3 regions of the Kocuria atrinae genome follow, and region 1 is predicted to be linked to each of the others. Evidence: riboswitches for the same ligand, from Rfam matches in the RefSeq annotation. Region 1 holds a riboswitch; each other region holds the start of a gene.
The links. Region 1 has a riboswitch for S-adenosylmethionine ahead of ABD283_RS09895 (bifunctional o-acetylhomoserine/o-acetylserine sulfhydrylase). Riboswitches for the same ligand answer to the same signal wherever they lie in the genome.

Region 1 (10,491 bases):
TGACGTGTGTCTCACAGATAATCTAACGACAAACCATTGGACATGCAACTAATTTTCCAGGGCGATTCTCCCGCCGACGCCGTTCGGTCCGGTCTCACTCTTCGGTCGGGTTGGTTCTTGGGCAAGAGCTTCTCCGGGGTGGCCCGCAAGGTATCAGCGGTCGTGTGGTCGACGACAGAACTCAGTCGATGTCCTCGCCCGCGAGCGCCTTGGCCCCCAGGCTTTCCTCCTCAGCGGCTTCCCACACTTCTCGAGCCGCAGTGAAGGTCAGGATCACAATGAACAATCCCAGGATGATGTCCGGCCAACCGGACATGGTCAGCGCCGTGATCCCGCCCATGAGGATGATGGCGATATTGATGAGCACGTCATTACGAGCAGCTAGAAATGCGGCCGTTCCCATGGACCCGGCATGGTTGCGATGACGCGCCAACAGCAGAGCGCAGACCAGATTGACCACGGCCGCTCCCCCGGCCGTAATGGCGAGCAAGAACGGGTCCGGGGCTTGCGGGTCAAAGGCCTTACGGACCAGTTGCACCGCGGCGGCGAGCGCGGGAATCAGAATGATGATCGCCATGATCCGGCCCGCGACGGCCTGTGCGCGCACGGTCCACCCGAGAGCAATGAAAATGAGCAGGTTGATGGCAACGTCTTCCAGGAAGTCCACGCCGTCTGCGAACAAAGCCACTGAGCCAATGCTCAGCGCGACTCCCATTTCCACGAAGAAATATGCGAGGTTGAGAAGTGCCACCACCAATACCGTGATGCGGAGCGAACGGACAAGCTGAGATGATGGGCCCATGAGCGAAGAGACTACCGAAGAACTGCCCATCCGCGACGACATGATCCGCTTGGGTCAGGCGCTCAAGCTCGCCAACCTCGCGGAGGACGGTAACCACGCCAAGGAGCTCATAGCCGGCGGTGTTGTGATCGTGAACGGCAAAGAAGAACAACGCCGCGGTGCACAGTTGCACCACGGCGATGTCATTGAAGTTCTGGATTCCGGCCTGAGCCCGGTGAAGATTGTCAGTTCAGCCGACGAGACTTCCACGGAAGCGTAACGACCACCAGTCCCACCAGGGTCACCAGGGTGCCAACGATGGTTACCGGCGTGACGATGGTGTTCGGCGTTGGCATAACAAGGTCCAGCACCAGCGCGGAAATCAGCATGCCCGCCACCATGCCCAGGCTCGTTTCCAGCACGCCGAAGTGCTTGGGCGACACACTGGACGCAGCCACGTGGATGATGCCCAGGATGCCACCGGCGTAGAGCCACCACTGGCCGGGCCAGACCCACGGGCCGGGATCCGAGATACTGCGAGCCACCAGCACAGTCACGATCAACGCGAGCGTACCCGCCGCGAAATTGGTGAGCGTCGGGGTGATGGGCGTTCCGGCCCTCGCTCCGATCCCGGCGTTCCAGGCCGTCATGATCGCGTTGCCCAGCCCTGCCAGCACGGACAGCGTGGCGAAAAGGAACAGTAGCGGCAGCGACGCCGCAAGGTCCGTTGCCGCGAAACGCGGGGTCATAGCCACCAGTGCCGCCACAATGATGATGGCGGTTCCGACCACGCGGTAGCCGGTCAGGTACTTCACGCCTCCCGGTCCCACCCCGAAACGGTCGACGATCAACGACCCGACCGACTTACCGAACACGAGCCCCAAGATGTAGACGGACAGCCCCAGGACCACCGTGGTCATGGCCTGGGTGACGATCATGAAACCGCCCAGTACACCGGCGGTCAGGTACCACCACGGAACCTCGCCGTTCTTCACTGCGGCCGGAATGCGCGACGCACCTCGACGACCGGCAGGTGTCACCACGGTGACAATCAGAATGATCACGAAGGCAGAGGAGAAGCTGACCAGTGCGGCACCGTAGGGATCACTCACGGCATGCCCCAGCTCACCGTTGACCCTGGATTGCAAGGCCTGAGCCGTGCCCGCGAGCAAACTCACCATGAACCCCACGGTCAGTGCCACGGCACCGCGTGCGGAGGCCACCGGGGGCTTCTTACTTCTGGGCGCGGGAGAACTCTTGGGTTCCAGCGTGGTCTGAACACTCATGGCGCCCAATGTAGGCGCGCCACACCCATGAGGGCACTTGGCCTGTCACGCTTCGTAGCATTCCAGGGTCGGCAGCAATCTAGTGGAGTCAGCGCACCACGTGCTGCAAGTACTCCTTGACATGGCCCAGCTCCTGTGGCGAGACACCGTGACCGATCCCCCGGTACTGCACCTTGGTGACCTCGGCATGATCAACGCACCAGTCCGCCGTGACATCCACCATGGCCTGCGGAATCACCGGGTCTTCGGGATCACGGCCCCAGAACATCTGCAGCGGGTGCTCCCCCAGGTGAGCGTCCTTGAAGAACTCGGCGTGAGCGTCGTCGTCGGCGATCGGCACCACAAAACCGGACAGGCCCACGACCGCGTCCACGGTTTCAGGAATGTGCCGGGCCACACTCGTGGCCACAGCCATGCCCTGGGAGAAGCCCAGCAGGAACACCTTCGAGTGGTGCTCGGCCTGTTCCTGGACCCAGGCTGACACCGGGCGAACTGCCTCGACCACAGCCTCCGTCGAGAAGCTTGCATCCGCCGACAACGGGAACCATTGAAACCCCATTTGTGCTCGCTGCGGGGCCCGGACGGAAGCGTAGGTGGCGCCCGGCAGGAGAGCAGGGATCAACGCCATCAGATCCTCTTCGTGGGATCCGTAACCGTGGAACAGCACCACGAGCGGGGTGTCGGCACGTTCAGTGGGCTCATTGTTCCAAATCACAAACGGGGTATCACTCATGTGACCATCCTGACATGACTCGCTGGTGCCTCATACTCGGCCCGTGCATTGAACGGGGCCGAGTGGTAGAAAAGCGCATATGGCTTCACCTGACACTCCCCCCGAGTTCGACGAACACCCCGAATACGACGGGCAACTAAAAGACAGCACTCCCCGGGCACACCCTTGGCACCGCATGGTGGCCATCGGCGATTCCTTCACGGAGGGCGTGGGCGACCCCGATGAGCACGTCCCCGGCGGACACCGCGGCTGGGCGGACCGTGTAGCCGAAGAATTGGACCGACTCACCAATGACTTCGCGTACGCCAATCTTGCGATCCGTGGCCGCCTGTATCAGCCCATCATCGACGAACAGCTCGAACCGGCCCTCGCGCTGCAACCCGATCTGGTCACCATCAGCGCCGGCGGCAACGACATGCTGCGCCCCGGGGCCGACCCGGATGCCATTGCGCAGAAGTTGGATGGCGTGATTGCCCGGATCGCGGAAACGGGCGCCACTGTGATCATGTTCGACGGACCAGATGTGGGTAACACTCCCGTGCTGCGCAGCATCCGCGGCCGAGTGGCCATCTGGAACGAGAACGTCCGTGTCATCGCGGCCCGGCACGGTGCGGTAATGACCGATCTGTGGGGTCTGCACGAACTGGCTGATCCACTCATGTGGGCGCCTGATCGACTGCATTTCTCACCGTTGGGTCATCAACGGATAGCCGTGGAAGTACTCGACTCCCTGGGCATCGAGCACGGACTGGTCCCCGATGTCCTGGAACCCCGGCCCACCAAGACCAAGCGGGAGGCCCGCCGGGAGGACCTCGTGTGGGCCCGCAAGCACTTTGCTCCGTGGGTTGCCCGCCGGATCACCAAGCGCAGCTCGGGAGACTCGATTACGGCCAAGCGACCGCAATTCGGGCGAGCGGTCATTCCTGGCGCGGGTGAAACACCGGAGGTACAGAGCTCCGGCGACCAGGAACCCGTCTGACGGGCACACGCCGGAAACCGGCGTACCGCTCGGGTTTAGTCCTTCAACACCGTCTTTTTGAGGAGCATGCCCAACTGAGGTGCTTCGATCAGGAATCCGTCGTGGCCGCTGGGTGAGCTGATCATGTGCAGGGTCTGCTCACCCGGCAGTGCCTGCACCAGTTCGGCAGATTCTGCCGGAAAGAACAGCCGGTCCGAGTCGACCCCGGCCACGAGCCACTCGCACGTCGTACCGGCAAGCACCTCTTCCAAAGCTCCTCGGCCTCGCGTGACGTCGTGGGACATGAGCGTCTCGTTCACGCTGAGGTACGAGTTCGCGTCAAAGCGCCCGGCCAGCTTGGAGGCCTGGTGATCCAGGTAGCTCTCCACGCGGTAACGGCCGCGCTGGGATGTGTGGGTCGCGTCCACGTCCTCATTCGTTTGGGCTTCGCGGCCGAATCGGTAGTGCAACTCCGCTGCCGAGCGGTAGGTGATGTGCGCGATCCGCCGTGCGAGCCCGAGACCCGCTTCCGGGAACTCACCGTCGTAGTAGTCACCGCCGCGGAAGTTCGGGTCTTGACGGATGGCAAGTGCTTGTGCCTGACCCCACGCGAGCAGTTCCGCGCTGGCGGAGGCGCAGGCAGCGATCACACCGCATGCCGCCACCCGATCCGGGTACATCACGGCCCATTCCAGGGCCCGCGCGCCACCCATGGACCCGCCGATCACCAAACGCCAGCGGTCGATGCCCAGGGCGTCGGAGAGGACCGCCTCGGCGCTCACGGTGTCCCGCACGGTGATGCGCGGGAAGCGCGAACCCCAGGCTCTCTGTTCCGGATCCACCTCGGGCGGGGCCTGGGTAGCCGGCCCGGTACTGCCGTAACAGCCACCCAAGATGTTTGCGCAGACGACAAAGTATTTGTCGGTGTCGATGGCCGCGCCCGGACCTACCAGGCCGTCCCACCAGCCACCGGCCTCCGCAGCGAGACGCTCCACCTCGGGAGCGTGATCGCGTGACTGGCCTCGCGCCACGTGCGAGTCGCCGGTCAGGGCGTGTTCGATCAGCACGGCGTTGGAGCCGTCAGCATTGAGACGGCCCCACGTTTCGTAGGCCAGCCGCGCACGAGGGAGACGGTACCCGGACTCCAAGGTCAGGGGCCCGACGTCGATGTAGCCCACCACGCCGTCCTCACGCACGAGCGAGTCAGCGGTCCCGCCTCCCACGATGGTCACGCCTGCGGTCCTCCCTCACCCGACGACGCCGCTGCGCCACCCAGCGCGGCCACGGCCTCGAAACCGGATTCCAGATCGGCCAGGATGTCGTCAATATTCTCCAAACCCACGGACAGCCGCACGAAGCCGGGCTCGATACCGGTTGCCCGCTGTTCCTGGTCGGTCAACTGCGAGTGAGTGGTCGAGGCCGGGTGGATCACCAGGGAGCGCGCATCGCCGATGTTGGCCACGTTGGAGTGCAAGGTCAGGGCATCCACGAATGCGGTGCCCGCCTCGCGTCCACCGTCAAGTACGAAACCGAGCACGGAACCCGCACCCTTGGGAGCGTATTTCTTGCCGCGTTCGTGCCACGGCGAGGAGGCGAGGCCCGCATAGGAGACCGCACGAACGTCGTCGCGCGCCTCGAGCCACTCCGCGACCTTCTGGGCGTTGGCCACGTGGCGATCCATGCGCAGGGAGAGTGTCTCGATGCCCTGCTCGATGAGGAACGCGTTGAACGGGGAAATCGACGACCCCAGGTCGCGCAGCAACTGCACGCGAGCCTTGAGAATGTAGGACAGATTCACTCCGAAGATGCCGTCCTGACCGAGGGCCTGAGCATAGACCAGACCGTTGTAGGACGCGTCCGGCTCATTGAAGGCCGGGAAGCGCTGCGGATCCTGACCGAAGTCGAAGTTGCCCGCATCCACGATCATGCCACCGATGGCCGTTCCGTGACCGCCCATGAATTTGGTGGCCGAGTGCACCACGATGTCAGCGCCCCACTCGATCGGTCGGATCAGGTACGGCGTGGCAATCGTGTTGTCCACGATCAACGGCACACCGGATTCGTGGGCGACTGCGGAAATGGCTTCGATGTCCAGCACGTCATTGCGCGGATTGGGGATGGTCTCCCCGAAGAACGCCACCGTGTTGGGCCGAACTGCAGCGCGCCAGGCCTCGGGATCGTCCGGATCAGAAACGAAGGTGGTCTCCACACCCATCTTGGGCAGCGTGTGATGCAACAGGTTGTACGTGCCGCCGTACATTGACGGGCTGGCCACCACGTGGGTTCCGGCGCCGCCCAGGTTCAGGATCGCAAAGGTAGAGGCGGCTTGGCCCGAGCTGAGCATCAGTGCGCCCACGCCGCCCTCGAGAGAAGCGACTCGATTTTCGACCACTTCCGTAGTCGGGTTAGTCAGACGCGTGTAAATGGGGCCGAGTTCCGCCAGGGCAAAACGGTTGGCCGCTGTCTCCGCATCCGGGAACACGTAGGAGGTGGTCTGGTGGATCGGCAGTGCCCGTGAACCGGTGGTGGGGTCAGGCTCCTGGCCCGCGTGGATCTGACGGGTTTCGAATGCCCAACCCTGCGGGCTGGACGGGGTGGCTGCGGGGCTCATACCGCACTCCCTTTCAACATCAGGGGCCCGGTGAACGATCCGCAGCACGATGCCCGTGCAGCGATCGGGCACCTGTGACCCGCGCTTGCCAACACCGAAGAATTGCGGTGCGGCCCGGTCCTCACCCAGGGCACCCCACCGCGGAGGGAGGGTTGCCGGTCAGCTAGCTGGGGCTTCTCGCTGACTCTCGTGACCTGCACTTCATTGTCCGGAGCCGGTGCCTAGAACGTCAAGCTGAGTTACCCGCGTCACACGGTCATGTTTCAGCTCTCGATTTGGAGACCACTGTGCGCGGTGTCACGATGTGACCATGAAACTGGATCATGTCTCATTCGCAGCACAATCCGATGGTCTTGAAGCCACCACGGAACGGATTGCCGATCAGCTAGGGATCGAACCGGTCAAGGGCGGAATCCACCCGCGCTTCGGAACGCGAAACATGATCCTGCCCCTCACGGGTCACCAGTACGTGGAAGTGGTCGAGGTTCTCGAGCACCCCGCCGCGGACAAGGCGCCGTTCGGTCAGGCCGTCCGCGCCCGCTCCGAGGCCGGTGGAGGTTGGCTCGGCTGGGTGGTCGAGGTTCAGGATCTTACCCCCTACGAGGACAAGTTGGGCCGCCCCTCCGTACCGGGTTTCCGGTTGTTCCCGGACGGCCGCCAGCTGGAGTGGCGCCAGATCGGCGTGAAGGGTTTGATCGCGGACCCCCAGTTGCCGTTCATGGTTCGTTTTGAATCCGAGCCCGAGATGCACCCGTCCCAGGCGCGCATCACTGACGTTCAGCTGGCGGGTATGGAGATCGCAGGTTCCTCGGAGCGCGTGACCGAGTGGTTGGGCGGTCCGGTTGAAGACGTCCTGGCCTCCCTGGACGTCACCTGGTCATCCCCCAACGGGACCCCCGGCGTCATGGCAGTTTCTTTCACCACGCCGGACGGCTTGGCCACGATTTAGGTTTTCGCTGACGACGCCGCTGCCTTTGGCTCGAAAAGGTTGCGGCAGGGGCGTCGTCGCCCTTTAACCCGCCAAAAGCTGCGGTAGCAGGAAACCGGTGATGTCCAACAGCGCATGGGCGATGAGCAACGGGGCGAGGCGCCCGTAGCGGCGGTAAACCCACACGAACACCAGGCCCATGACCACGTTGCCCAGCGCGGGGCCAAAGCCTTGATACAGGTGGTAACTGGCGCGGAAGACCGAGGTGACCAGGGCAATGGTGACCCAGGACCACCCGATACGGCGCAGCCGATCACAGAGGAACGCCACCACGATGATTTCCTCGACCAGGCTGTGGCGTATGGCAGACAAAATCAGGACGGGCACCGTCCACCAGTGCTCGTTGAGGGCCGAGGTATTGATCGCCGCGGTGAGGCCCAGCGCGCGTCCCACCTGGTAGAGCCCCAGCGTTCCCAGCCCCATAACCAGGAACAAGCACATCCCCCAGACCGCATCACGTAGTGGGTGGCGACCGTCCACCCCGACGCTGCGGAGAACGTTTTTGATCCGTGGCAGGGACCCCGCCATCAGGTAAAGCGCGAGCGCCACCGGGACCAGGGCGAAACCGATACTCGCAAGCTGCCTGAGGAGATCAATGGCGGGCACTGGGCTCAGCACCCGGTTCAACGTGGCCTCGGCGTCCGAGAGCGATCCCCTGGACATTGTCTCGGCCAGGTTGAGCACGGCGTACACCGCTGAAGAGCCCAGTGACACACCCAGGACCAGCGCAATGTGGAACCACAGCTCCGACCGTGCCGGGGGCTGTTCGAGGGGTTGGGGGTGGAAGGGGTCCGTCAACACGGACACCATTGTGCCGTGCTCCTTAGACTGGGGTTCATGAGTTCCGAGAAGCCCGCATATCCCGTAGCCGTTCGACGCACCGTTCAGCGCAGTTTTCACGACCACACGTTCGACGATCATTTCGAGTGGCTGCGAGATAAGGACTCGGATGAGGTCCGCACGCATCTGGACCGCGAGAACGAGTATGCGGAAGCGGTCACGGCCCATTTGAAGCCTCTGCGCGAGAGCATCTACCAGGAAATCAAGGGGCGCACCCAAGAGACCGACATGTCCGTGCCGGCCCGCAACGGTGCGTGGTGGTACTTCGCCCGCACCGTGGAGGGCGGCGCGCACCAGGTCTTCTGCCGGATTCCCGCCTCCGACATCGGGGACCCCGCTCTGGCGTGGACACCTCCCACGGTGGAACCCGGGGTCAAACTGCCCGGCGAGGAAATCCTGTTGGACGCCAACGCGGCCGCGGAGAAGCACGATTTCTACGCCCTGGGCGCCTTCAGCGTGTCCGAGGACGGCACCCATCTGGCATGGTCAGAGGACACCGCCGGTGATGAACGTTTCACCGTGTACATCAAAGACCTGGTCACCGGGGAGCTCCTGTCCGACCGCGTGGAACAGACTTCCTACGGTGCCTTCCTCACCCCCGATGCATCCCAGCTCATTTACACGGTGGTGGATGATTCCTGGCGCCCCTGGCGCGTGTACCGTCACCTGATCGGCACGCCCTCCGAACAAGATGAACTCTTGTACCAGGAGGACAACCCCGGACTGTGGCTGGGCGTGGAACTCTCCGCAGACAAGAAATGGCTCATGGTGGCCTCCGCGTGCTCCGAATACGGCGAATACCGCATCCGCCGTCTGGACACTCCCCAGGACGAGTGGCTCACTCTGATTCCCGAGAGTGACCGCGTGCTGTATTCGGCAGAACCATTGGACGTGGCGGGCACCGATTACGTCCTGTTGACGCATGATTACCAGGCACCCAATTCGCGCGTGAGTTTGATGCCCCTGTCCCAGGCCGGTTCGAGCATTGTGGATCTCGACCTCACGGATGTGATTCCCGCCAGTGAGCACACTCGCATTGAGTACTGCGAACCCACGGAAACCCACCTGGTGGTGTCCCTACGGTCCGAGACAACCCCGCGAGTGCGGCTCATCCCGCGTACCGCTCTGGAATCCCTGGTTGCAGGCACTGCCGATGCGACGTCAATGGCCGGTACCGAACCCGCCTTCGACGAGGAACTTTTCACCGCAACCGTGGTGTCCGCCCGTTACGACAACCCGGTGGTGCGGGTGTCCTACACATCATTCGTCACTCCCCCGCGCGTCTACGACATTCCCACCGGTGCGGAGAGCGCTGGAGGCCTGAACCAGTTCGGCGTGGGCATTCCGATCATGCGTCGAGAAACCACCGTGTTGGGCGGCTACAACCGTGAGGATTACACGGTCGAACGAGACTGGGCAGCGGCCGAGGATGGCACGCGGATTCCCATCTCATTGGTGCGCCGCGCGGACCTCGACTCCTCGGTACAGGCCCCCGTGGTGCAGTACGCCTACGGCTCCTACGAGGTCAGCACCGACCCCGGGTTCTCCATCTCCCGTTTGTCCTTGCTGGACCGTGGCGTGGTGTGGGCCGTGGCCCACGTACGCGGCGGCGGTGAGCTGGGACGCTCCTGGTATGACGACGGAAAGAAGTTCACCAAGAAGAACACCTTCACGGATTACGTGGCGGTCACCCGCCACCTCGCCGAGCGTCCCGATGTCGACGCCGCTCGCATCGCCGTTCTCGGCGGTTCCGCGGGCGGCCTACTCGTGGGCTCTGTTCTCAACTTGGCCCCCGAGCTGTATTGCGGTGCGCTGGCCGCAGTCCCCTTCGTTGACCCCTTGACCTCCATGTTGATGCCCGAGCTTCCACTCACCGCACTCGAGTGGGAAGAGTGGGGCAACCCCCTGGAGGACCAGAAGGTCTACGAGTACATGCGCTCCTACTCCCCCTACGAGAACCTGCGGGATACCGATTACCCGCCGGTCCTCGCGGTCACGAGCCTTAACGACACCCGCGTCCTCTACGTGGAGCCCGCCAAATGGGTTGCTGCGCTGCGCGAACATGCCGAGCACCCGGAGACAGTGCTCCTGCGCTGTGAAATGGCCGGCGGACACGGCGGCGCCTCCGGTCGCTACTCCCAGTGGAAGGACACGGCATGGGAATACGCCTGGCTCGCTGAGCAGTTGGGGGTTGCGAGCTAGCCGAACACAGCGTCACTCAGTGGCTGGCTGAGGTTGAAGAGCAGTCACGGTCTCAGCGCTCAGCCAGCCCCCGATCTGGCCGCCCACCAGCA
Region 2 (10,491 bases), on a different contig from region 1:
CGTCGCTTCACCTGTGGCTGCTTCAGTGGATGCGGGATCCTCGGAAGGCGCCGCGGTATCGGTGCCCTCTGTGGGATCGGCCACGCCGGAGCCCTGTGCAGTCTGGGCGACGGGGCTCGAGGACTCGGTCGAGACGGACGACCCGGCGCTGGAGCTCGCGGAGGCTTCGGTATCTGCCTGGCCGCAGCCAACGAGCAGCGGGAGCGAAAGGGCAGTTGCGGTTGCGATCGTGATCTTCTTGTTCATGATCTGACCTCCTTGGAGGTGGTTGCCGTTCAGGTCACAACCCACACTTCCGGTGGTGGTTTGCAAATGCAACCCGTTGTGATCGAATCGTGATCTCGCTCCAAGACTCCCGGTGACAACGGGATACGGGCGCATCCTTGAGATATCACGGAAGGCGCGCGTCGCACTTAATTAACTCTTGCAAACGAAAAAACTCGGTGGGTAGTTCATGGTTGAACTACCCACCGAGGCGGTGGCCACCGGCGCCAGGGGCCGGGCGGCGTCGTCGTGCGGGACGAGCCGTGCGCGACTACGAGTAGTCGTAGAAGCCCTTGCCGGACTTCTTACCCAACTCGCCGCGCTCGACCATGTCGCGCATGAGCTGCGGCGGCGCGAAGCGGGGGCCGAGCTTGGACTCGAGGTACTCCGCGATACCCAGGCGCACGTCCAGGCCCACGATGTCCGTGAGCGCGAGCGGGCCGATGGGGTGCTTGTAACCGAGGACCATGGCGTTGTCGATGTCCTCGGCGGAGGCCACGCCTTCTTCGACCATGCGGATGGCCTCAAGGCCCAGTGCGACGCCCAGACGGGACGACGCGAAACCGGGGGCGTCGTTCACAGTCACCGGCGTCTTGCCGATGCCGGCGACCCACTCGAGGGTGAGCTTCTGCAGTTCATCGCTGGTCTGCTGGCCGATCACGATCTCCACGAGCTTGGAGGCCGGGACCGGGTTGAAGAAGTGCAGACCGCAGAAGCGCTCGGGGCGCTTGAGCTCGGCGGCCAGCCCGTCCACGGACAGCGAGGACGTGTTGGTGGCCAACCATGCGCTCTCGGACAGGTTCGCCTCGACCTGCTGCAGCGAGGAAACCTTGAGGTCCCAGATTTCGGGAACGGCCTCGATGACCAACTCGCACTCGGAAAAATCAGCGTGGTCCAGGCTGACCGTGAAGTTCTCGGCCCACGCGTCGAGGTTGCCGTCGATCTTGCCGCGCTCGAGGGACTTGGCCAGGTCCGACTCAACTCGCTCCTTGGCGCCCTGGGCGGCCTGAGGATTGGCCTCAACCACCGTGACCTTGGCGCCGGAGATCAGGAACGCGTGCGCGATGCCCGCACCCATGCGGCCACCGCCCAGCACGCCGACCTTGGCGGGAACGGTGCCCTTGGTCTCTTCGCTCATTTCTTGTTCTCCTTCTTCCGGTCCAGGAACGCCTGCATCCGGTCAAACTTGGCTTGTGATTCGAACAGGATCGCCTGCGCGAGTTCATCCACGTGAGGGTGGGATTCGCGCGGCATGTGGAACACGCGCTTGGACACGCGCACGGCCAGCGGGTCCTGCTTGCCGATGCGGTCGGCCAGGGCGTGCGCAGCGTTCACCAGCTCGTCCGGTTCATGGATTTCCGTGATGAGGTGCGCGGCCAACGCTTCTTCAGCGTTGAGAACGCGTCCGGCCAGCACGATCTCCTTGGCCACCGGCTCGCCCGCGAGTTCCTTGATGCGCCACAGCGCGCCTGCCGCGGCGATGATGCCCAAGCCGGTTTCCGGTTGGCCGATCTTCACGTAAGGGGTGCCCAGGCGGAAATCCGCGGCCCACGCGAGTTCCGCGCCGCCACCCAGCGCGTAGCCGTCCAGTGCCGCAATCACAGGCATGGGCAGCTTGGCGATCCGGTCGAAAATCTGCGAATTCACCCCGCGCAGCGCGTCCTCACGACGCCGCTCGCGCAGTTGCGCAATATCCGCACCCGAGGCGAAAATCCCCTTCCCGTTCACTTCCGTGCCGGACAGGATCATGATCTTCGGGTTGCGTTCCAGGTAACCGCACACGGTGTGCAGCTCGTCGACCATGGTCTGGTCAATCGCATTGCGCACACCGGGGCGGTCCAGGATCACGTGCAGGCGATCCTCGGTTTCCTCCAGGCGCAAGGCGGTGAAGTCACCCTGTAGGCCCTGGTCCTCGCCGTTCGACGACGTCGCTTGTTCGCTCATGCGGGCATCACACCTTCTCCACGAGCATGGCGGCACCCTGGCCAACACCGATGCACATGGTGGCCAAGCCCTTGTCCGCGTTCTCGCGTTCCATGCGACCCAGCAGGGTGATCACAATGCGGGAGCCGGAGGAACCCAGCGGGTGGCCCAGTGCAATGGCACCGCCGTCGCGGTTGACGATGTCCGGGTTCAGGCCCAGGCGGCGGATCGAGGCCAGGGACTGGCTGGCGAACGCTTCATTGATCTCCGCGGCACCAAGGTCGTCCACGGACCAGCCTGCGCGCTTGAGAACCTTTTCGGTCGCCGGGACCGGGCCAAGCCCCATGATCTCGGGAGCGAGGCCGGCGGAAGCGCCGTCGATCACGCGGGCGCGAGCCTTCAGGCCGTACTTCTCGATGGTGCTCTCGGACGCCACGATAATGGCGGAAGCGCCGTCGTTGAGGGAAGAGGCGTTACCGGCGGTGACCACGGAACCACCCTTGACCACGGGGCGCAGCTTGGCCAAAACGTCCGGGGTGGAGCCGGGACGGGGGCCCTCGTCGGTGTCGACCACGGTCACGGCGCCCTTGCGGCCCTTGACCTCGACCGGGACGATCTCGTCCTTGAAATGACCGGCCTCGATAGCGGCGATGGCCTTTGCATGGGATTCAGCGGCGAACTCGTCACAGTCCTCGCGGGAGATGTTGTCCAAGCGGGCAACTTCCTCCGCCGTCTCCGGCATGGAGTAGGTGGCCTTGCCGTCGCGGGACAGCGGGCCGTCCTCGAACTTCTCGTTCACGAAGCGCCAGCCGATGGAAGTATCGAAGGCTTCGCCGGGCTTGGCGAACGCGGTCTTCGGCTTCTCGACGACCCACGGAGCGCGGGACATGGACTCCACGCCGCCGGCGACCACGATATCCGCGGCGCCGGACTTGATCATCTGGGAAGCGATGGTGATCGCGGACATGCCGGAGGCGCACAAGCGGTTCACGGTGATGCCGGGGACGGTGTCCGGGAAACCGGCCAGCAGCCAGGCCATGCGGGCCACGTTGCGATTTTCTTCGCCGGCGCCGTTGGCGTTGCCGAGGATGACCTCGTCAACGTCTGCGGGATCAATGCCGGCGGCTTCAACCACGGACTTGATGCAGAGGGCGGCCATGTCGTCAGGGCGAACGGAGGACAGTGCCCCGCCGTAACGACCTACGGGGGTTCGGGCCCCTCCGACTAGAAAAGCTTGCGGCATCGTGGACATGCTGTCTCCTTCGCAGGGGCAATAACTGACCGATCGTTCATCTAAAGATTCCACGATTTTGTGAGCTACGTCAATACGATCGGTCGGGATTGCGAGATTCGGACTTTTTCGGCTCCAGTGCGTTCGGCTCCATGTTGAGGGTTGGAGCTGAATGACCTGCGAATGCGATGTGGCCGGACCCGCGAAGGATCCGGCCACATCAGCTATTCAGTTGCATGCACTGCGCGGAGCTTTACCGGCGGTGCTGCGGGGCATTGCTGTCCATGTCTTCGGGCAGTACCGGGGGAACTTCTTCGCCCGGGTGCTTGGCAATGAATTCCTCGTGCACTTCCTCGATGTGCAGGTCGCGGCCCTGGTCCGACTTGCGGACGAAGCACACGGCCGTGAAGGACACGACAGAGAGCAAGGCGATGTAAAGGCCGATGGTCCAGGACTGGCCAGTCTCAGTGAGCAGTAGCTCGGCGATCATCGGCGCAAACGCGCCGCCGATAATGGAACCGAATGCGTAGCCGATCGAGATGCCCGAGTATCGAACGCGAGCAGGGAACATCTCCGCGTACATCGCGGACTGCGGACCGTAGGACGGGCCAAGGCCGATGGTGAGGATAAAGATCGCCGCCGCGAACAGTGGCAGGGATCCGGTGTCCATCATGAACCACATGGGGATGGCCCACAGGATGATGAACCCGTAACCCAGTTGGAAGGTCAGCCTTCGTCCGATCTTGTCGGACATCCAGCCGCCGAGCATCGTGAAGATTAGCCAGCCCACGCCGCCGACCAGCGAGGCAATGAGGGTTTCTGACCGCTCCATTCCGAGCGACTTGGCGCCGTAAGACGCAAAGAATGCGATGACCAAGTAGCCAGCGGCGTTGTTGGCAGCAAAGATCAGGGCAGCGAGGGTCACTTCTCGCTTGTTGGTGCGGAACAACTGGCCCAGCGGAGCGGAAGACTCCTTGGCGCGCTGCTGCATGGCAACGAACACGGGAGACTCATCCACCGCGCGGCGAATCGCGTAGCCGACACCGATCAGCACGACCGAAAACAGGAACGGAACGCGCCAGCCCCAGGATTCGAACTGTTCGGGAGTCAGCATGGAGGTCAGGCCGAACATGAAGAGGGTGGCCATCAGCATGCCCAGGGGCACGCCGATCTGCGGGTAGGCGCCGAAGAGTCCGCGCCTGTGATTGGGGGCGTGCTCTACGGCCATCAGGGCAGCGCCGCCCCATTCACCACCGGCGGAGAAACCCTGCAAGATGCGCAGGAGAACCAGGATGATGGGTGCTGCGATGCCGATTTGTTGGTAGGTGGGAAGCAGGCCGATCAAAGTGGTGGCTGCACCCATTCCGAACAAGGTCATCACCAGGGTGATCTTGCGGCCGTACTTGTCACCGATGTGGCCAGCGACAATGGCGCCGAGCGGGCGGAACAGGAAGCTGATACCCAGTGATGCCCAGGCAAAGATCTGGCCCAGAGCCGCATTTTCTGCACCTGCAGGAGCAAAGTAATGCGTGGCCAGGATGAAGGCCGCTGCCTGAGCGTAGATGAAGAAGTCGTACCACTCGATGGTGGTGCCCACCAGGGTGCCGGCGAGAACCTTGCGCTCTTCGCGGGACATGGTGTGCGCCTGCTGCTGTGCGGGCGGGGAAGCTGCGTTTGTAGCCATGGAAGCTCCAGGATCATGAGTTGCGCGGTCCGGGCCCGGCAAGATCTGCGATTACTGACCGAATGGTCGTTGGAATAGATAGTACTGATGATCGTGACTCGCGTCACTACCTCCGCGCAAAATTATCAAAGGTTTGAGGAAACACGTGTGAGGCGTGGCGCCATGGTCCTGCGCTGACCAGCTATTTCGGTGTTCACCGGGCATGGGTTGGGCAAACAAATTCTGTCCGCTCGGGGCGTGTCCCCGCCCATAGCGCTGGGACTTCTCATCGGATTGCGGCGGCCATCGTCCTTAAAGCCGTGTGGCCCGTCAGTATGACGGGCCACACGTGGTTCAGGCGGCGAGCGGCGTCGTCGATGAATTGCCGACGCCGCTTGCGAACCTTGCTAGAACAAGCGCTCGGTCGCAAGGCGCGAGCCTTCGACCAGGGAATCAAGCTTGGCGAGCGCGATCGAGGGGTGAATGCGACCGCCCAGGCCGCAGTCGGTGGACGCGATGACGTTCTCGCGACCCACCACGGACGCGTACTGCTCGATGCGGTCGGCCACGAGCTCCGGGTGCTCCACCACGTTGGTCGAGTGAGAGACGAAGCCGGGGTAGACCACCTTGCCCTCGGGGAGCTTGTGGTCCTTCCAGACCTTCCACTCGTGTCCGTGACGGGGGCTGGACGCCTCGAAGCTGTAGCCGCCGGCGTTGATGGTGAGCATGAGGTCCACCAGGTACTTGAACTCGAGGTCAGTGGTGTGCGGGCCGTGCCACGATCCCCAGCACAGGTGGAAGCGGATCTGGTCCTCGGGCAGGTCGCGCAGGGCGTAGTTGAGGGCGTCCACGCGGATCTTGGTGAAGGCCAGGTAGTCCTCCACGGTGGGCTCGGGGTTGATCTGGTCCCAGGACTCCGCAATGGAGGGGTCGTCGATCTGAACCGTCAGGCCGGCATCGACGATGGCCTTGTACTCCTCGCGCATGGCGTCCGCGCAGGCGTATACGAGCTCTTCATCGGTCGAGTAGTACTCGTTGCGAACACGCGCACAGGAACCCGGGGACAGCGCGGCCACGAAACCCTGCTGGGCGCCGGTCTCGGTCATCGCGTCCTTGAGGCGGCGGATATCACCGGCCACGGCGTCCTGACCGGTGTAGGTCAGGGGGCCCGTGATCTTGGGTTGAGCAACTGAGGCGCGGTGCGCGAGGACGCCCGCAGTGGGGTCCTCGTAGGCCTCGCGGAAGCGAGCGCGATCGCGGCGGTCCGGGAAGCTGGTCAGAACAATGTTGCCGGGGGAGGAACGCTTGACCTCTGCGTCCTTCCAACGGTCCTCGTTGGTGGGGGTCAGCCCGCCCAGGCGGGAGAACGAGTAGTTCCACCACGCGCCGTAATCCACGGAGGAGGACATGGCGTGGCCGTATTCGCCGTCATTGACGATGTCCAGGCCGATCTCACGCTGCTTGCGGACGATGTCGATCACGCCGTTGTCGAGCGCGGCATCTAACTCCTGGGCGGAGGCCTCGCCCTCCTGGAAGCGCCTATTGGCCTCCAACAGATCAGGGGTGCGGGGCAACGATCCCACGTGCGTGGTCTGAATGCGATCGGTGTTCTGTGGCATGAACTAACAGTCCTTTCCATCGGTCCTGGCGGTAGCACCGTGGGCTGAATCCCGGGTTGCTGCGGCGTCAACGAGCCAGATCTCTCGGCCGCTCTGGATGGGTACCTTCTCATCAAACATCATGGGTGGGTGGTCGGGCCAATTGTGGCGCGCGTCGCGACACCTCGGATCCCTTGGTGGCACCCGTAGGATGAAATCAACGATAAATCAGTGATGCAGCTCACGGGCGGGTGCTACGAGTCCGCCCAGTAGGAGGACAAATGACCGAGAACGCCAATGATGTTGTGATCGTCAACGGGGCGCGCACGCCGCAGGGCAAGCTGATGGGGGCGCTGGCGTCTCTGAGCGCTGTGGATCTGGGCGCGCACGCCATCAAGCACGCGGTGGAGCGCTCGGGCGTCTCGCCCGAGACCGTGGATTACGTGTACATGGGCAACGTGGTGCAGGCCGGTAATGGCCAGAATCCGGCCAAGCAGGCCGCTGTGGAGGCGGGTCTTCCCATGAACGTTCCCGCCATGACCCTGAACAAGGTGTGCCTGTCCGGTTTGGTCGCGGTGACCGAGGCGGCCCGGATGATTCGCGCGGGTGAAGCGTCTGTGGTGGTGGCCGGTGGCATGGAGTCCATGACCAACGCGCCTCACCTCGCGCTCGGCTCCCGCAAGGGCAAGCCCTACGGGGATATGACGCTGGCTGATTCGTTGGCTAACGATGGTCTGGTGGATGCCGCTCTGGGCGTCGCGATGGGTGAGCTCACCGAGACCGGCAATTCCGAGCGCTCGATCGGCCGCGAGCAGCAGGATCAGATTGCCGCGCGCAGCCACCAATTGGCGGGAGAAGCGCAGTCCTCGGGAGTCTTCGCGGACGAGATCGCCCCGCTGGAGATCCCGCAGCGCAAGGGAGACCCGGTCACCGTGTCCGAGGATCAGGGCGTTCGCCCCGAGTCCACGGCCGAGGGTCTCGGCAAGTTGCGTGCCGCCTTCACCAAGGACGGCACCATTACAGCGGGTAATTCGTCCCCTATTTCCGACGGCGCCGCTGCCGTTGTCCTGACGACGCGCGCCTACGCCGAGGAGCACGGTCTGTCCTGGCTGGCCGTGGTGGGCAAGCCGGGTCAGGTTGCGGGGCCGGATACGTCGTTGCACTCGCAGCCTTCGCGAGCCATCGAGCACGCCGTGGAGCGCGCCGGGTGGTCCGTGGACGAGCTGGACTTCGTGGAGATCAATGAGGCCTTCGCGGCCGTTTCCGTGCAATCGGTCGATGACTTGGGGATTCCTCTGGACAAGGCCAACATTCACGGCGGTGCCATTGCCCTGGGTCACCCGATTGGTGCGTCCGGTGCTCGCCTGGCTTTGCACGCGGCACTCGAGCTGGCGCGCCGTGGTTCCGGCAAGGCCGCAGTGTCCCTGTGCGGTGGTGGTGGTCAAGGAGAAGCGTTGCTGCTGAGCCGCTAATTCCGCGTGTTTCCACAATCCGGATAATGGAATAGTTATTCCATTATCCGGATTTGTGCTGCATACTCGGTGGACGAGACCTACGCCACACTCAGGAGATACCACCGATGACTCAGACTCACGCCCTCAATGGACCGGCATGGATTGTCGTACCCGCCGATCAGCCCGAGCAGTTCGCTGAGGCCGCACAGGCGGCGGACGTGGTGGTGCTGGACCTCCATAACGGCGTGCTGCCACGGGACAAGGAGTTCGCACGCCAGTGCATCCTGGAATGCCCGTTGGATCCGGCGCGCACGGTGATCCGGGTGAACCCGGTCGGCACCGATGAGCACACCGCGGATCTGCAGGCGTTGGAAACCACAACCTATCGGCGCGTGGTCGTCCCACAGGTCGAATCCGCTCAGCAGATTGCGGGGCTGTCCGGCTATGAAGTCGTGGCGTCGATCGACTCTCCCGAGGGTGCTCTGGCCCTGGGTGAGGTTGCCGGCGCGAGCGGCGTCGTCGGATTGGTGTGGGGCTCCGAGGACTTGATCGGGAACCTGGGCGGACTCACGAGTCGCAAGTGCAATGGTGCGCTGCGCGATATTTCGCTGCACGTGCGCTCGCAGACGCTCCTGCACGCCAAGGTCAATGGGATTTTTGCAGTCGACGGCATCTTCCTGGACGTCGAAAATCTGGAGGGCTTGCTGGGAGAGACGCTGGATGCCTCCAGCTCTGGCTTCAATGCCAAGGGCGGCGTGCACGTCTCCCAGATGGCTGTCATCAAGGAGGGCTTCCTCCCCAAACCGGACAAACTCGACTGGGCTCGCAGCGTGGTGGAGGCGGCCCCGGAGCAGCGGGGATCCTTCCGGCACGGGGCGCAGATCGTCGACGCGTCCGTGATTCGACTGGCGGAGCGCATGGTGGCACGAACGGACGCAAATGCTGCGGTGACGTCCTAGCCCGAGAGCGGCTTGCCGGGGTGCTACTTACGCGTCTTGGCGCCGATAACCGTACGGTGGTCCATGATCTTGTCGAGCAGACTGATGAGGAGTTCGCGTTCCTGTTCGGTGAGAGCTTGGCTCCAGTCGTTCTCGCGGGAGTTCTGCAGCGCGAAGATCTCTTGGATCTTGCTCTGACCCGTTTCGGTCAGGTGCAGGATCAACGAGCGGCCGTCATCTTCGGACGCCTGCTTGACCAGTAGCCCCTTGGACTCCAGGTTTCCCGCGAGATTCGAAACCGCCGCACGACTCATGCCCATGAGTTCCGCCGCGCGATGCGGTGTCAGCGGGCCTGCAACCCAGAGTGCGAACAGCATGCGGTAACTGGCCCACGTGCCTCCAGCGGGGCGGTGGATGGATGACTCGAAGTCATAAATCACGGAGGAGGATGCCCGGAACAGCGTGACGAACAGGCGGTTGGCCGTGACGTCCGATTCCGGAAACTCCTGGGAGATGCGCGACGCAGCGGCGTTCGCGAACTGCCAGTAATCCGGGTTCGCCACGTTGGGGGCGTCGTCAGGTGTGGGCATGGTTCAAATTTAGTGTGGATCCCAGTCGTTCGGGGAGTTTCCCTTGGTCGGGCAGGTTGTTAGACGTTTTATTACCTGCCGAATCCCCGGTTGTCATTCCGGGTGCGTCATTCGGGTCGCGACCAATTGATCAGCTTGCTGAATGGTTGAACAATGAGAACAACTGACGAATATCGCGCTGAGGAGTGAGGGGCATGTCCACCGTTGAGCCGAACGCAGAGGGGCGCGCGCAAACGGAACGCAGCGGCGTCGTCGACACCCGGGACGAGCGGCGGCCAGGCAAAAGGATCGTGCTCTCGGGATTCTTATTCGGCTGTGGCATCGCGGCCTCGATCGTCGACCTGTTCATCTTCCATCTGGGCTTGCAGTGGCACCACTTCTACGACCTGTCCACCCATGAGGTTGCGTTGCTGGCCGATGGGCTTTTCCACGCCTTCGGTTGGTTCATCACGGTGTGGGGCCTGTTCCTACTGGCTGATATCCGGCGCCGCGGAGGCGTGAACTGGAAACGCTGGGTGGGAGCGGTGGTGCTGGGCGCCGGCTCGTTCCAACTGCTGGACGGCGTGCTCAACCATAAGATTCTCGGTATCCACCAAATTCGATACGGCGTGGACCTGCTGATGTACGACGTCGTGTGGATCGGTTCCGCACTCGTGCTTATGGTGGTCGGCTGGCTGGTGTTGCGGTTGACCAGCCCCGCCCGCCGCGCCCGCTGAGCAGTTCGATGCACACTCACGATTCCTCATCCTCACCGGTCACATCGTTGGACGGGTGGTTCGTCTTCGAGGTGTTAGTCGTAGCGCTGCTGCTGATCGCGGCCGCCGGGTACG
Region 3 (10,491 bases), on a different contig from region 1:
AGTGAACGGTCGAATCCACCTTGGCCGGGTCGTTCACCGCGGAGAGCTCGTCCGGCCGAAGCACGCCGTTGGCATCGGGCACGTCCGGGAGCAGGTCGAACATGAGGGCGTGCGTATACGCGGTCTGCACCAGATATCCGCCCATCGTGTGCACCAGGCCCTTGGGCTTCCCCGTGGTGCCGGAGGTGTAGATGATGAACAGGGGCGTCTCCGCGTCGAAGGCCTCGGGCACATGCACGTCCGAGACATCCGCGGTCAGCTCGTGCCACCACACGTCACGGCCACGCGTCCAGGGCACAGTGTCCTCTTGCTTGGAACGCAGCCCGCGGGTGCCGCGCGGCAGGTCCATGCGGCCGGGTCGCGAGGTGCGGCGCACCACGATCACGTGCTCGATGTTGTTCTCGCCGCTGCACGCCTGGTCCGCGTTGGTTTTCACGGGAACGACGGCGCCGCGCCGGTTCTGCCCGTCCGTGGTCACCAGGACCTTGGCGCCGGTGTCTTCCACACGGAACTTGAGAGCCTCGGCGGAGAAGCCCCCGAACACGAGGGAGTGGATGGCGCCGATACGCGCGCACGCGAGCGTGATGATGACGGTTTCGGGAATCACCGGGAGGTAGATGACCACGCGGTCGCCCTCTTCCACACCGAGTTTCAGCAGGGCGTTGGCGGCCTTGGAGACCTCGCGCTGCAGGTCCGCGTAGGTGTAGACCAGGCGGTCACCGGGTTCACCCTCGAAGTAGAGGGCCACGTGATTGCCGCGGCCGGCGTCCACATGGCGGTCCACGCAGTTGTAGGAAACGTTGAGCTTGCCGCCCTCGAACCAGGCGATCTCCGGTACCGAGAGGATGTCGTTGCCGGCCTCGTCCGTGCCGATCTTCTGCGGCTTGTCGAAGCGGTGGGTCGTGTGCCACGGCTCGGCCCAGTCCAGACGGGTCGCCTGCTTGGCCCAGAACTCCTCGCGCGCCTCATCCGAGATCAGCGCGGGATTGGGCGTGGGCGAGTAAGGGTCTGAGAAGGAAGTAATCTCGATCAACTCCATCGTCTCCTGGCATTAGCACCTTGCACCGCACGGGTACCGGTTGCTGCGACGTCAACGAGCCAGGTCTCTCGGCCGCTCCGGATGGGAACCGTTCCATTCAACGTCTCGGGAGGGGGCGGTCGCAAATTGAGTCAGCGCGCGGAGCATGAACATTTGTGGCAGAGGTTCGCACGTCAGAAGTGGTAGTGCACATTTTTGGCAAGGGATCGCACTAAACACCGTGCTCCGCGCGCGAACCTCTGCCCAGAATGTCAAAGGCCTGTGGGGGAGACCGTCCTTGCCCGCGTTGACAGAACCGGCGCGCCTACAGAACCCGCGGGGCCTCGATCAGCGGGCAGGTGTTCATGACCACCTTCAACCCGGCGGCCTTCGCCCGTTCGGCGGCAGCCTGGTCGGACACACCAAGCTGCATCCACACGGCCCCGGCCCCAATGTTGATCGCTTGATCCACCACTTCACCCACGCGCTGGGAGTTCACGAAGCAGTCGACCACGTCAACGTGCCCCGGGATGTCCGCGAGCGAGCGGTAGCCGGTCTCGCCGTGCACGTCCTCACCGGCCAGATTGACAGGGATGATCTCCTGACCGAATTCATCACGAATCCGCCGGGACACCGCAAAGGCCGGTCGCGTGCGGTTGGTGGACAGCCCAACAACGGCCCACCGCCCCGGGGTGGTGAGTAGCTCGCGAATCAGGTCCGGATCGTTGACGTGGCGATCACTCATACGACCATCGTCTCACTGTGAATCAGCTCGGTCATCATGTTTCACGGGCCGCCGGAACCGGTGGGGAAACTGTACAGTGGTGCCCAGAACGATCATGAGTTCCGACGCACAGCCCTGGCTTGTCGGACGGCAACCCTCTCCCGTAGCGGGGTGCCCCAGGTGAGGATCGGGCCGCATGGCACACCGCATGCGGCAAGTACGGCGCCACACAAGCGCGCTGGACCCGCAGAGTAGGCCGCCGCAGGTGGTGCACGGGGCGCGGGTCGAGTTCGACCTCAAGGGGCACACATGAGCAAGAAGCGGATTTCCGTGAACGCCTTCGACATGACCTGCGTGGACCACCAGAGCTTCGGCCTGTGGCGTCACCCGCGGTCCAAGGCCACCGAGTACAACACCATTGAATACTGGACCAACCTGGCCAAGACCCTGGAGAAGGGCAAGTTCGACGCCCTGTTCCTGGCGGACGTGGTGGGTATCTACGACATCTACAAGAACTCCGCCGCGCCCTCGGTGGCGGACGGTGCGCAGGTTCCGGTAAACGACCCGTTCATGCAGATCTCCGCCATGGCGGCCGTGACCGAGCACCTGGGCTTTGGCGTAACCAGCGCCGTGACCTACGAGCAGCCCTACACCCTGGCTCGCAAGTACGCGACGCTCGACCACCTGACCAAGGGCCGCGTGGGCTTCAACGTGGTGACTTCCTACTTGCCCTCCGCCGCGGAGAATCAGGGTCTGCCTCGTCAGATCGAGCACGATACCCGCTACGAGATTGCCGAAGAGTTCCTCGACGTCTGCTACAAGCTGTGGGAAGGCTCCTGGGAGGACGGCGCCGTGGTCAAGGACCGCGAGGCCGGCCGCTACGCGGATCCCCAGAAGGTCCACCCGATCCAGCACTCGGGCAAGTACTTCAGCGTTCCGGGCGCCGCTCTCACCGAGCCCTCCCCGCAGCGGACCCCGCTGATCTTCCAAGCGGGCGCATCCTCGCGTGGCCAGGCGTTCGCCGGACGCCACGCGGAGGCCGTGTTTGTGGGAGGTCTGCGCCCAGACCTCACCCGCTATGTCACGGACAAGATCCGCGAGCAGGCCGAGGAGCAGGGTCGCCACCGCGACGACGTCAAGATCTACGCGATGCTCTCCGTGGTCGTGGACGAGACCGAGGAGAAGGCTCAGGAGAAGTACCGGGAGTACCTCTCCTACGTGGACCTTGAGGCGTCCCAGGCGATCATCGGCGGCTGGTCCGGCGTGGATCTGAGCCAGTTCGACGAGGACGAGGCCCTGAACTACATCAAGACCGATTCCATCCAGTCCTTCCTGACCCCGTTCACCCTGCAGTCCAAGGACAAGAAGTGGACCCGCGAGGAGATCGCCAAGCACTGTGCCCTGGGCGGTATGGGTGACGTGATCGTGGGATCGCCGGAATCCGTGGCGGATCAGCTCGAGACGTGGGTCGACGAGGGTGGCCTGGACGGCATCAACCTGGCCTACCACGTGAGCCCCGGTTCCTTCGAGGACTTCGTGGAGTTCGTGGTCCCGGAGCTGCAGAAGCGTGGCCGCTACCGCACCGACTACGAGGGTTCCACCCTGCGGGAGTCCCTCTACGGCGCCGGTCAGTCCCAGGTCATGGACACCCACCCGGCCGCGCAGTATCGCGGTGCGTACGCCGACAAGCCGTCCGTCGCGGACACCGCCGCTCGCGAGTTGGTGGGCTAACAGCCCCTCTGCCCACGACGCCGCTGTCGCGACCTTTTCGAACGAAAGGTCGCGACAGCGGCGTCGTGGCCGTTAAAGCAAAGCCGAAGTGAGGCGACAGACGTTCTCTACATACTTCTGCAGCAGGGGGCGCTTGTTCCACGCCTCGAGGTTCAGCACGGTTGAGGATGCCTTGAACTCATCGACCACATTTTCCATTCGTACATGGAAATGCTGATCCACGATCATGACGGAGACTTCCAGGTCCAGAGCGAAGGACCGCTCGTCCATGTTGGAGGAACCGATCACACTGATCAGGTCGTCCACGAGCACGAACTTGGCGTGCAGCACGGTGGGGGAGCTGTAGCGGTAGATCTTGACCCCGGCCTCCGCCAACTCGGCATAGTAGGAGTTCTGGGCATGGTGGGCCAGGAAATGATCCGAGGACTCACCCACGAAGATCTCCACCTCCACCCCGGACTGCGCCTCAGTGGTGAGCGCGTGCAGCAGGGACTCATCCGGTACGAAGTACGGGCTGGAGATCACCACGCGCCGGTTGGCGTTGTAGATGAGGTGGTTGAACAGCCGCAGGTTGTTCTCAGTCTCGAACCCCGGCCCGGACGGTACCACCTGCGCATACACCGGGCCCTCCACATCAGTGAGAACCTCGGTGGCCTCATCCAGGAGCAGGTCGTCGGTTTCCGAGTACCAGTCCGAGACGAACACCGCGTTGAGCTCGGAGACCACGGCCCCGGAACAGCGGATCATCAGATCCTTCCACTCCAGGCCGCGGCGAAGGTTCTTCTTCTTGTTGTACGAGCGGTGAATGATGTTCTGCGAACCGGTGTAGGCGATCGAGCCGTCCACCACCAGGATCTTGCGGTGGTTGCGCAGGTCCGGGCGCTGCCACTCGCCTCGCCACGGGCGGATCGGCAGCATGCGCCGCCAGGGAATACCAGAGGCGTTGAAGCGACGGGCCAATTCCGCGTAACCGGGGTAACCGAGCGATCCCACGTGGTCGATGAGGATGCGCACCCGCACCCCACGTTCATGGGCTCGCACGAGGGAGTCCAGGAGCACCGTGGACACCGGGTCCGTGGCCACGATGTAGAACTCGAAGTGCACGTAATCCGTGGCACGGTCCACGTCGTGAGCCATTCGCTCCATGGATTCGTGGTTGTCCGTGAGGATGTCAAAGTCATTGCCACCCACCATGGGTAGCGCGCCCAATCGGTAGTTCAGCTTGGCGGTCGTGGTGACCCACTCGGGCAGGTCATGGAACTCCTCGCCCAGGGAGAAGTCCTCCGGGGTGTTCTCCCGGATGATGTCGTTCATCTTGGCCTGCTTCTCCATCCGCTTCCGCGGCAGACGGGAAGAGCCGATGATGAGGAACAACAACAGGCCCACAAAGGGGAAAACGGTCAGACCCAGTAGCCACGCAAGTGCGACGGAGGGCCTACGGCGATGCGGGATCCAGCCGAGCGCTACCACTGTGATCGTGAAATCCAGGACGCCCAGGGCAATCAGAATCCATTCCGGATAGGTATCCGGGAGTAAGGCATACGGGGTCCATGGGTACATCAGGTCACTAACTCAGTTGCTCCGAGGTGTCTCCGGGCGCGCGTACACGTAAGCGGATTCGGACCCGCCGCACGGACGTTCGGTGAAACCGTTGTCGAGCAGCAGCTTGGAAGCGGGCCCATTACCCCACGGGACGGAGGCGTTCACCGCAGTGACCTCGGGATTCTGGAAGGCCAATTCCAGGAGGTGGGGCAGAACCTCGCCCCCGTACCCCTGGTTCTGACGCGCGGGCACTATGGAGCCAACCACCTCGAGTTCGTGGTCAATGGGCGGGCCCACGAAACCAGCCATGCCGATGATCTGTTCAGAGGCCGCATCCACTATCGCGAACATCGAGAACATGGTCTCGGTGAAGAAATAGCTGCCGGCCTCCAACGCAGTTTGGGCCCAGTCCCGATCCTCGGGGGTCGGGAACCCCGGGGCGAACTGTGGCAGGTCCGTTGAGTCCGCAATTGCCTCGAGCTCTTCCGGGACGAACGGACGCAGCAGGAGGCGCTCGGTACGAATCGGTCGTTCCGGCCTGAGCTCGTCGAGAACCTCGGTCATATCTCTATCCTTCGATCAACCAAAATACTTGGGTAGCGTGGCGCTGTGGGCCTCTCGCAAGGCCTCCAGGTCCACGGAGAACTCGCCCTGAACATCCAGGGCTCCGGACTCCGCATCCACCACTCCGATGCGCGCAAACGGGTAGTGGCGCACGGCGCACATGTCCTTGAAACGCACCTCCTCCGAACGAGGGACGGCCACCACGGTTCGGCCCTGGGACTCGGAGAACAACAGGGTGAACGTGTCCACACCATCCCGATCAGCTACTTCCCCCAGACCGATCCGTGCACCCACGCCAAAGCGCAGGGCCATCTCCGACAGGGTCGCGGCCAAGCCACCCTCGGACACATCGTGTGCCGCGTCGATCATGCCGTCGCGCGACATGTTGACGAGCATGTCCCCCAGGGTACGCTCCTTCTTCAAGTCCACCTTGGGAGGCTGTCCTCCCAGGTGGCCGCGTACGCGGGCCCATTCGGAGCCGTCCAGCTCGTCCGCGGTCTCGCCCAGCAGGTAAATGGCCTGACCGTCCTCGCGCCACCCGGAAGGGGTGCGGCGAGCGACGTCGTCGAGAACCCCCATCAGCGCGACCACCGGGGTGGGATTGATGGCGACGCCGCCGGTCTGGTTGTAGAGCGAGACGTTGCCGCCCGTGACGGGCACGCCCAGTTCTTGGCAGCCGTCGGACAGGCCGCGCACGGCCTCGGCGAACTGCCACATGATGTCCGGGTCCTCGGGGGAGCCGAAGTTCAGGCAGTCCGAGACGGCTGCGGGGCGGGCGCCGGCGGTCGTCACGTTGCGGTAAGCCTGGGCGAGCGCGAGCTGTGCGCCGGCGTACGGGTCGAGGCGGGTGTAGCGGCCGTTGCAGTCGGTGGACAGGGCCACGCCCAGCCCGGTTTCCTGGTCCACGCGGATCACTCCGGCGTCATCCGGCATGGCCATGGCGGTGTTGCCCTGCACGTAACGGTCGTACTGGCTGGTGACCCAGTCCTTGGAGCACAGGTTGGGCGAGGCCATCAGTTCGAGCACTGCTTGTCGTAGCTCGGCTCCGGAGGGACGGGATGCGTCCTCGGGTGAGCCCGTGAAGTGGTTGGCCTGCAACTGGTCCTGGGACTCGGGGCGGGCGTAGGGACGTTCGTAGACCGGGCCGTCGTGGGCCACGGTGCGCGGATCCACGTCCACGATCACTTCGCCCTGGTAGTCGATGACCAGCCGGCCCGTGTCCGTGACCTCACCGATCCAGGAGTACTCCACATCCCACTTGGCCATGACCGCTTCGAAGGCCTCGACCTTCTCCGGGGTCACCACGGCCATCATGCGTTCCTGGGACTCGGACATCAGGATCTCACCCGGGGTCAGGGTGGGATCGCGCAACAGCACCTTGGTCAGGTCCACGCGCATGCCGCCGTCACCGTTGGAGGCCAGCTCGGAGGTCGCGCAGGAAATGCCGGCCGCACCGAGGTCCTGGATGCCCTCCACCAGCGAGCCCTTGAACAGCTCCAGGCAGCACTCGATCAGGATCTTCTCCGCGAACGGGTCACCCACCTGCACGGCCGGACGCTTGGAGGGCTTGGAATCGTCGAAGGACTCGGAGGCCAGCACGGAGGCGCCGCCGATGCCGTCGCCGCCGGTGCGCGCACCGAACAGCACCACCTTGTTGCCGGTGCCGGACGCGTTGGCCAGGCGGATGTCCTCGTGGCGCATGACGCCAACGGCCAACGCGTTGACCAAAGGGTTGCCCTGGTAGCAGGGGTCGAACTCTACCTCACCGCCAATATTGGGCAGACCCAGCGAGTTGCCGTAGCCGCCCACACCGGCCACCACGCCGTGCACCACGCGCTGAGTGTCCGGGTGGTCGATAGCGCCGAAACGCAGAGGATCCATCACGGCCACCGGGCGGGCGCCCATGGAAATGATGTCGCGGACAATGCCGCCCACACCGGTTGCCGCACCCTGGTAGGGCTCCACGAAGGACGGGTGGTTGTGGGACTCGATCTTGAAGGTCACGGCCCAGCCGTCACCGATGTCCGTGACACCGGCGTTCTCGCCGATGCCCACCATGAGGTCCTTGCGCATCTCGTCCGTGACCTTGTCACCGAACTGGCGCAGGTGCACCTTGGTGGACTTGTACGAGCAGTGCTCGGACCACATGACCGAGTACATGGCCAGTTCCGCGGCGGTGGGGCGGCGGCCCAGGATCTCCTTGACCCGTTCGAACTCGGATTCGGTCAACCCCAGTTCGGCCCAGGGCAGTTCGATGTCCGGGGTGGAGGAGGCGTGTTCGACGGTGTCCAGGTTGAAGTGAGTTTCGCTCATGTCGGTTACGAGAATCCCTTGCCGTGGTGGTGGGCGCGTACGGTGCCTTCCCGGCGCTCACGCGAGAATGTCGGATAGTGAAAGCGGGCAGCTAAGCCCGCGGGGCGTCAGCGGGTCAGGCGTTCCAGGACGGACACGAAGATGTCCAGGCCGTCGGTGCCGTGGCGCATGTCCACGTCACCGGCGCCGGAGAAGTCCGCGCCGAAACCGGGTTCCACCGCGTGCTCCGGGTGGGGCATGAGTCCCACCACGTTGCCGCGGGCGTTGGTAATCCCCGCAATGTCATTGCGTGAGCCGTTGGGGTTGCCGCCCACGTAACGGAAGGCCACGCGGTTCTCGGCTTCGAGTTCGTCCAGGGTGCGCTGATCGGCCACGTACTGGCCATCCTGGTTCTTCAGCGGTACCACGATGGTCTGGCCCTGCTCGTAGCGAGCGGTCCAGGCCGTCTCCGCGTTCTCGATGCGCAGGCCCTGATCACGGCAAATGAACTTCAACTGCTCGTTCTTGATCATGGAGCCGGGCAGCAGGTGCGATTCGGTGAGCACCTGGAAACCGTTGCAAATGCCGAGAACGGGCAGAGCGGCGTCGGAATTGGCCGCGTCAATGATCTTGTCCATGAGCGGCGCGAAACGCGCGATGGCGCCGGCACGCAGGTAGTCCCCGTAGGAGAAGCCACCCGGCAGGATCACCGCATCAACGTTCTGCAGATCTTCGTCCGCGTACCAGAGGGGCACGGCGGTGCCACCGGCAATTTCAACGGCCCGCATGGCATCGCGGTCGTCCAGGGTGCCCGGGAAGGTGACCACACCAACGCGCACGTCCTGCAACGCGGCATTGGGTGCAGGCTGGGACAGATCCGCGATCAGGGGGGTCTGTTCGGCGGTCAAATTCTGGGCCACGATCAGTTCTCCTGGTCCAGCACCGAAACGTTCACGACGTCCTCGATGACCGGGTTGGACAACAGCTTCTCGGCAGCCTCGCGGGCCTGGGCGAGAACCTCGTCCGTTGCTTCACCATCCACGGTGAGTTCGAAGCGACGGCCCTGACGGACCTCGCTGAAACCATCCAGCCCGATACGGGGCAGTTCGTTGGCGATCGCCTTGCCCTGCGGGTCAAGGATTTCCGGCTTGGGCATAACATCAACCACGATACGGGCCATTACAACTCCTGAGATTCGAGCTAATCCTTGCCCATCCTATCGGTCCGGGGTCAGGTCCACCTCTACCGTGGCGTCGGTCACGCGGCACGGGAACTCCCGCAGGTTCCTCTCGGGGTCCGGCGGAGGGGTGCGCCCGGCTGCCAGTGCAATGCGCGAGCCCATGAAAGTCCCGTCCAAGCCGAAGACCCAGTAGTGATTGGGACACTCCACGGTGGTCTCACCGACCTGGGATTCGCGGCACACCGTAGCGGCCTGGTGCGGGCATTGGTTCTCGAAGGCCCGCACGGTTCCGCTTTCATCCCGAGTGATGAGCAGCCCGGTTCCGTCAACGCGCGCGGGGACCGCGGTGTTCGCCTCGGTCAGTTCGGCCGCCTTCACGGCCGGCTGCCAGCTCACGCGTCCACTTCCAATAAGTGTTCCGTGACGCTCAAGAGGCGCTGGCGCAGATCCTCCGACCTGGCCGCGAACGCTCGCTGGCGGCGCACGTACTCGGCCTTGCCCTCTGGGGTCTCGATGCGCACCGGCTGGTAACCCCACTCGCTCAGTTCGTACGGGGAGGCCTCCATGTCCGTGCGGCGCACATCCCACGCCAACTCGAAGCAATCGGCCAGCAGGTCAGAATCCACGGCGGGCAACAGTTTGTACGCCCACTTGTAGAGGTCCATGTTCGCGTGCAGGCAGCCGGGTTGTTCCATGCGCCGCTGGGCCTCACGCGTGGGTTGTAGTTCATTGCGGTCCACGGCCTGGGGCTGGAAGAACCGGAACGCGTCGAAGTGGGAGCAGCGGATCTTGTGCGATTCCACCACCCGGTCGGTACCTTCCGCACCCAACCTGAGCCCCACGTACTCGTGACGCACACCGTTCTCCTGTGCCTTGTACGCCATGGCCCATTCGTGCAGGCCGAAGCAATCGAACGTGCCGGTCTTAGCCACGGTGTTGGACAGTAGTTCCCGGATGAAACGAATGGCGGTCTCGCGTTTGGCCACAAAACGTTCACGATCCACCACGACGCCGCTCGCGCCCTCGGGTGCACCCGCCTCCCTGAGTTCAGCCTCCGTGGCGGGGCGGTAGAACTTCCAGTCCGCTCGGTCCTGGGCATCCAGCAGGATCGTTTCGAATCCGGGGTGCCACCGTGTGAACTGGGCGGGGGAGAGCGTGTAGTACGTGAACAGGAAATCTTCCACGGGGTGCTTACGCCCCTCGTGCCTACGGTTCAAGAACGGTTTGGTAAAACCGGAAATGCGCTGTTCGTGTGCTCGGGACGCTGCCAGCCATTCCTCACGGAACAGGGCTTCAGGCACGCGAGGCCTCTTCTGCCTGGGTGATCATGTGCCGCATGGAGTCGTTGAGTTCCCTGACCTGTTCCGGAGTCACTCCCATGCGATCCATCATGATGACCGGCACGTCCGCGGCCTTCTCCCGGAGCGCCTCGCCCTCGTC

Region 2: it holds a riboswitch for S-adenosylmethionine, as region 1 does, so the genes downstream of both, ABD283_RS04770 (cobalamin-independent methionine synthase II family protein) here and ABD283_RS09895 (bifunctional o-acetylhomoserine/o-acetylserine sulfhydrylase) in region 1, are expected to answer to the same signal.
Region 3: it holds a riboswitch for S-adenosylmethionine, as region 1 does, so the genes downstream of both, ABD283_RS04640 (LLM class flavin-dependent oxidoreductase) here and ABD283_RS09895 (bifunctional o-acetylhomoserine/o-acetylserine sulfhydrylase) in region 1, are expected to answer to the same signal.

What each region holds. Positions count from the first base shown of each region.
Region 1 is NZ_BAAAQA010000018.1:120,553-131,043, forward strand. Features, by position in the region: gene ABD283_RS09865 (cation efflux transmembrane domain-containing protein) at 182-802, opposite strand; gene ABD283_RS09870 (RNA-binding S4 domain-containing protein) at 801-1,061, shown strand; gene ABD283_RS09875 (DMT family transporter) at 1,027-2,067, opposite strand; gene ABD283_RS09880 (alpha/beta hydrolase) at 2,156-2,800, opposite strand; gene ABD283_RS09885 (SGNH/GDSL hydrolase family protein) at 2,976-3,779, shown strand; gene metX (homoserine O-acetyltransferase MetX) at 3,815-4,990, opposite strand; gene ABD283_RS09895 (bifunctional o-acetylhomoserine/o-acetylserine sulfhydrylase) at 4,987-6,369, opposite strand; SAM riboswitch class IV at 6,446-6,564, opposite strand; gene ABD283_RS09900 (VOC family protein) at 6,680-7,318, shown strand; gene ABD283_RS09905 (CPBP family intramembrane glutamic endopeptidase) at 7,382-8,167, opposite strand; gene ABD283_RS09910 (S9 family peptidase) at 8,195-10,399, shown strand; gene ABD283_RS09915 (NAD(P)/FAD-dependent oxidoreductase) at 10,412-10,491, opposite strand, start outside.
Region 2 is NZ_BAAAQA010000008.1:39,217-49,707, reverse strand. Features, by position in the region: gene ABD283_RS04795 (hypothetical protein) at 1-246, opposite strand, end outside; gene ABD283_RS04790 (3-hydroxyacyl-CoA dehydrogenase family protein) at 536-1,402, opposite strand; gene ABD283_RS04785 (enoyl-CoA hydratase/isomerase family protein) at 1,399-2,208, opposite strand; gene ABD283_RS04780 (thiolase family protein) at 2,216-3,439, opposite strand; gene ABD283_RS04775 (MFS transporter) at 3,672-5,102, opposite strand; gene ABD283_RS04770 (cobalamin-independent methionine synthase II family protein) at 5,489-6,700, opposite strand; SAM riboswitch class I at 6,714-6,804, opposite strand; gene ABD283_RS04765 (acetyl-CoA C-acetyltransferase) at 6,961-8,151, shown strand; gene ABD283_RS04760 (HpcH/HpaI aldolase/citrate lyase family protein) at 8,259-9,092, shown strand; gene ABD283_RS04755 (MarR family winged helix-turn-helix transcriptional regulator) at 9,116-9,661, opposite strand; gene ABD283_RS04750 (DUF2243 domain-containing protein) at 9,856-10,377, shown strand; gene ABD283_RS04745 (cytochrome c oxidase assembly protein) at 10,386-10,491, shown strand, end outside.
Region 3 is NZ_BAAAQA010000008.1:6,037-16,527, reverse strand. Features, by position in the region: gene ABD283_RS04650 (AMP-binding protein) at 1-1,039, opposite strand, end outside; SAM riboswitch class I at 1,033-1,127, opposite strand; gene ABD283_RS04645 (CoA-binding protein) at 1,344-1,763, opposite strand; SAM riboswitch class IV at 1,854-1,968, shown strand; gene ABD283_RS04640 (LLM class flavin-dependent oxidoreductase) at 2,052-3,473, shown strand; gene cls (cardiolipin synthase) at 3,546-5,033, opposite strand; gene ABD283_RS04630 (GNAT family N-acetyltransferase) at 5,046-5,579, opposite strand; gene purL (phosphoribosylformylglycinamidine synthase subunit PurL) at 5,595-7,892, opposite strand; gene purQ (phosphoribosylformylglycinamidine synthase subunit PurQ) at 8,000-8,791, opposite strand; gene purS (phosphoribosylformylglycinamidine synthase subunit PurS) at 8,794-9,051, opposite strand; gene ABD283_RS04610 (Rieske 2Fe-2S domain-containing protein) at 9,088-9,447, opposite strand; gene ABD283_RS04605 (3-methyladenine DNA glycosylase) at 9,444-10,352, opposite strand; gene ABD283_RS04600 (MarR family winged helix-turn-helix transcriptional regulator) at 10,345-10,491, opposite strand, start outside.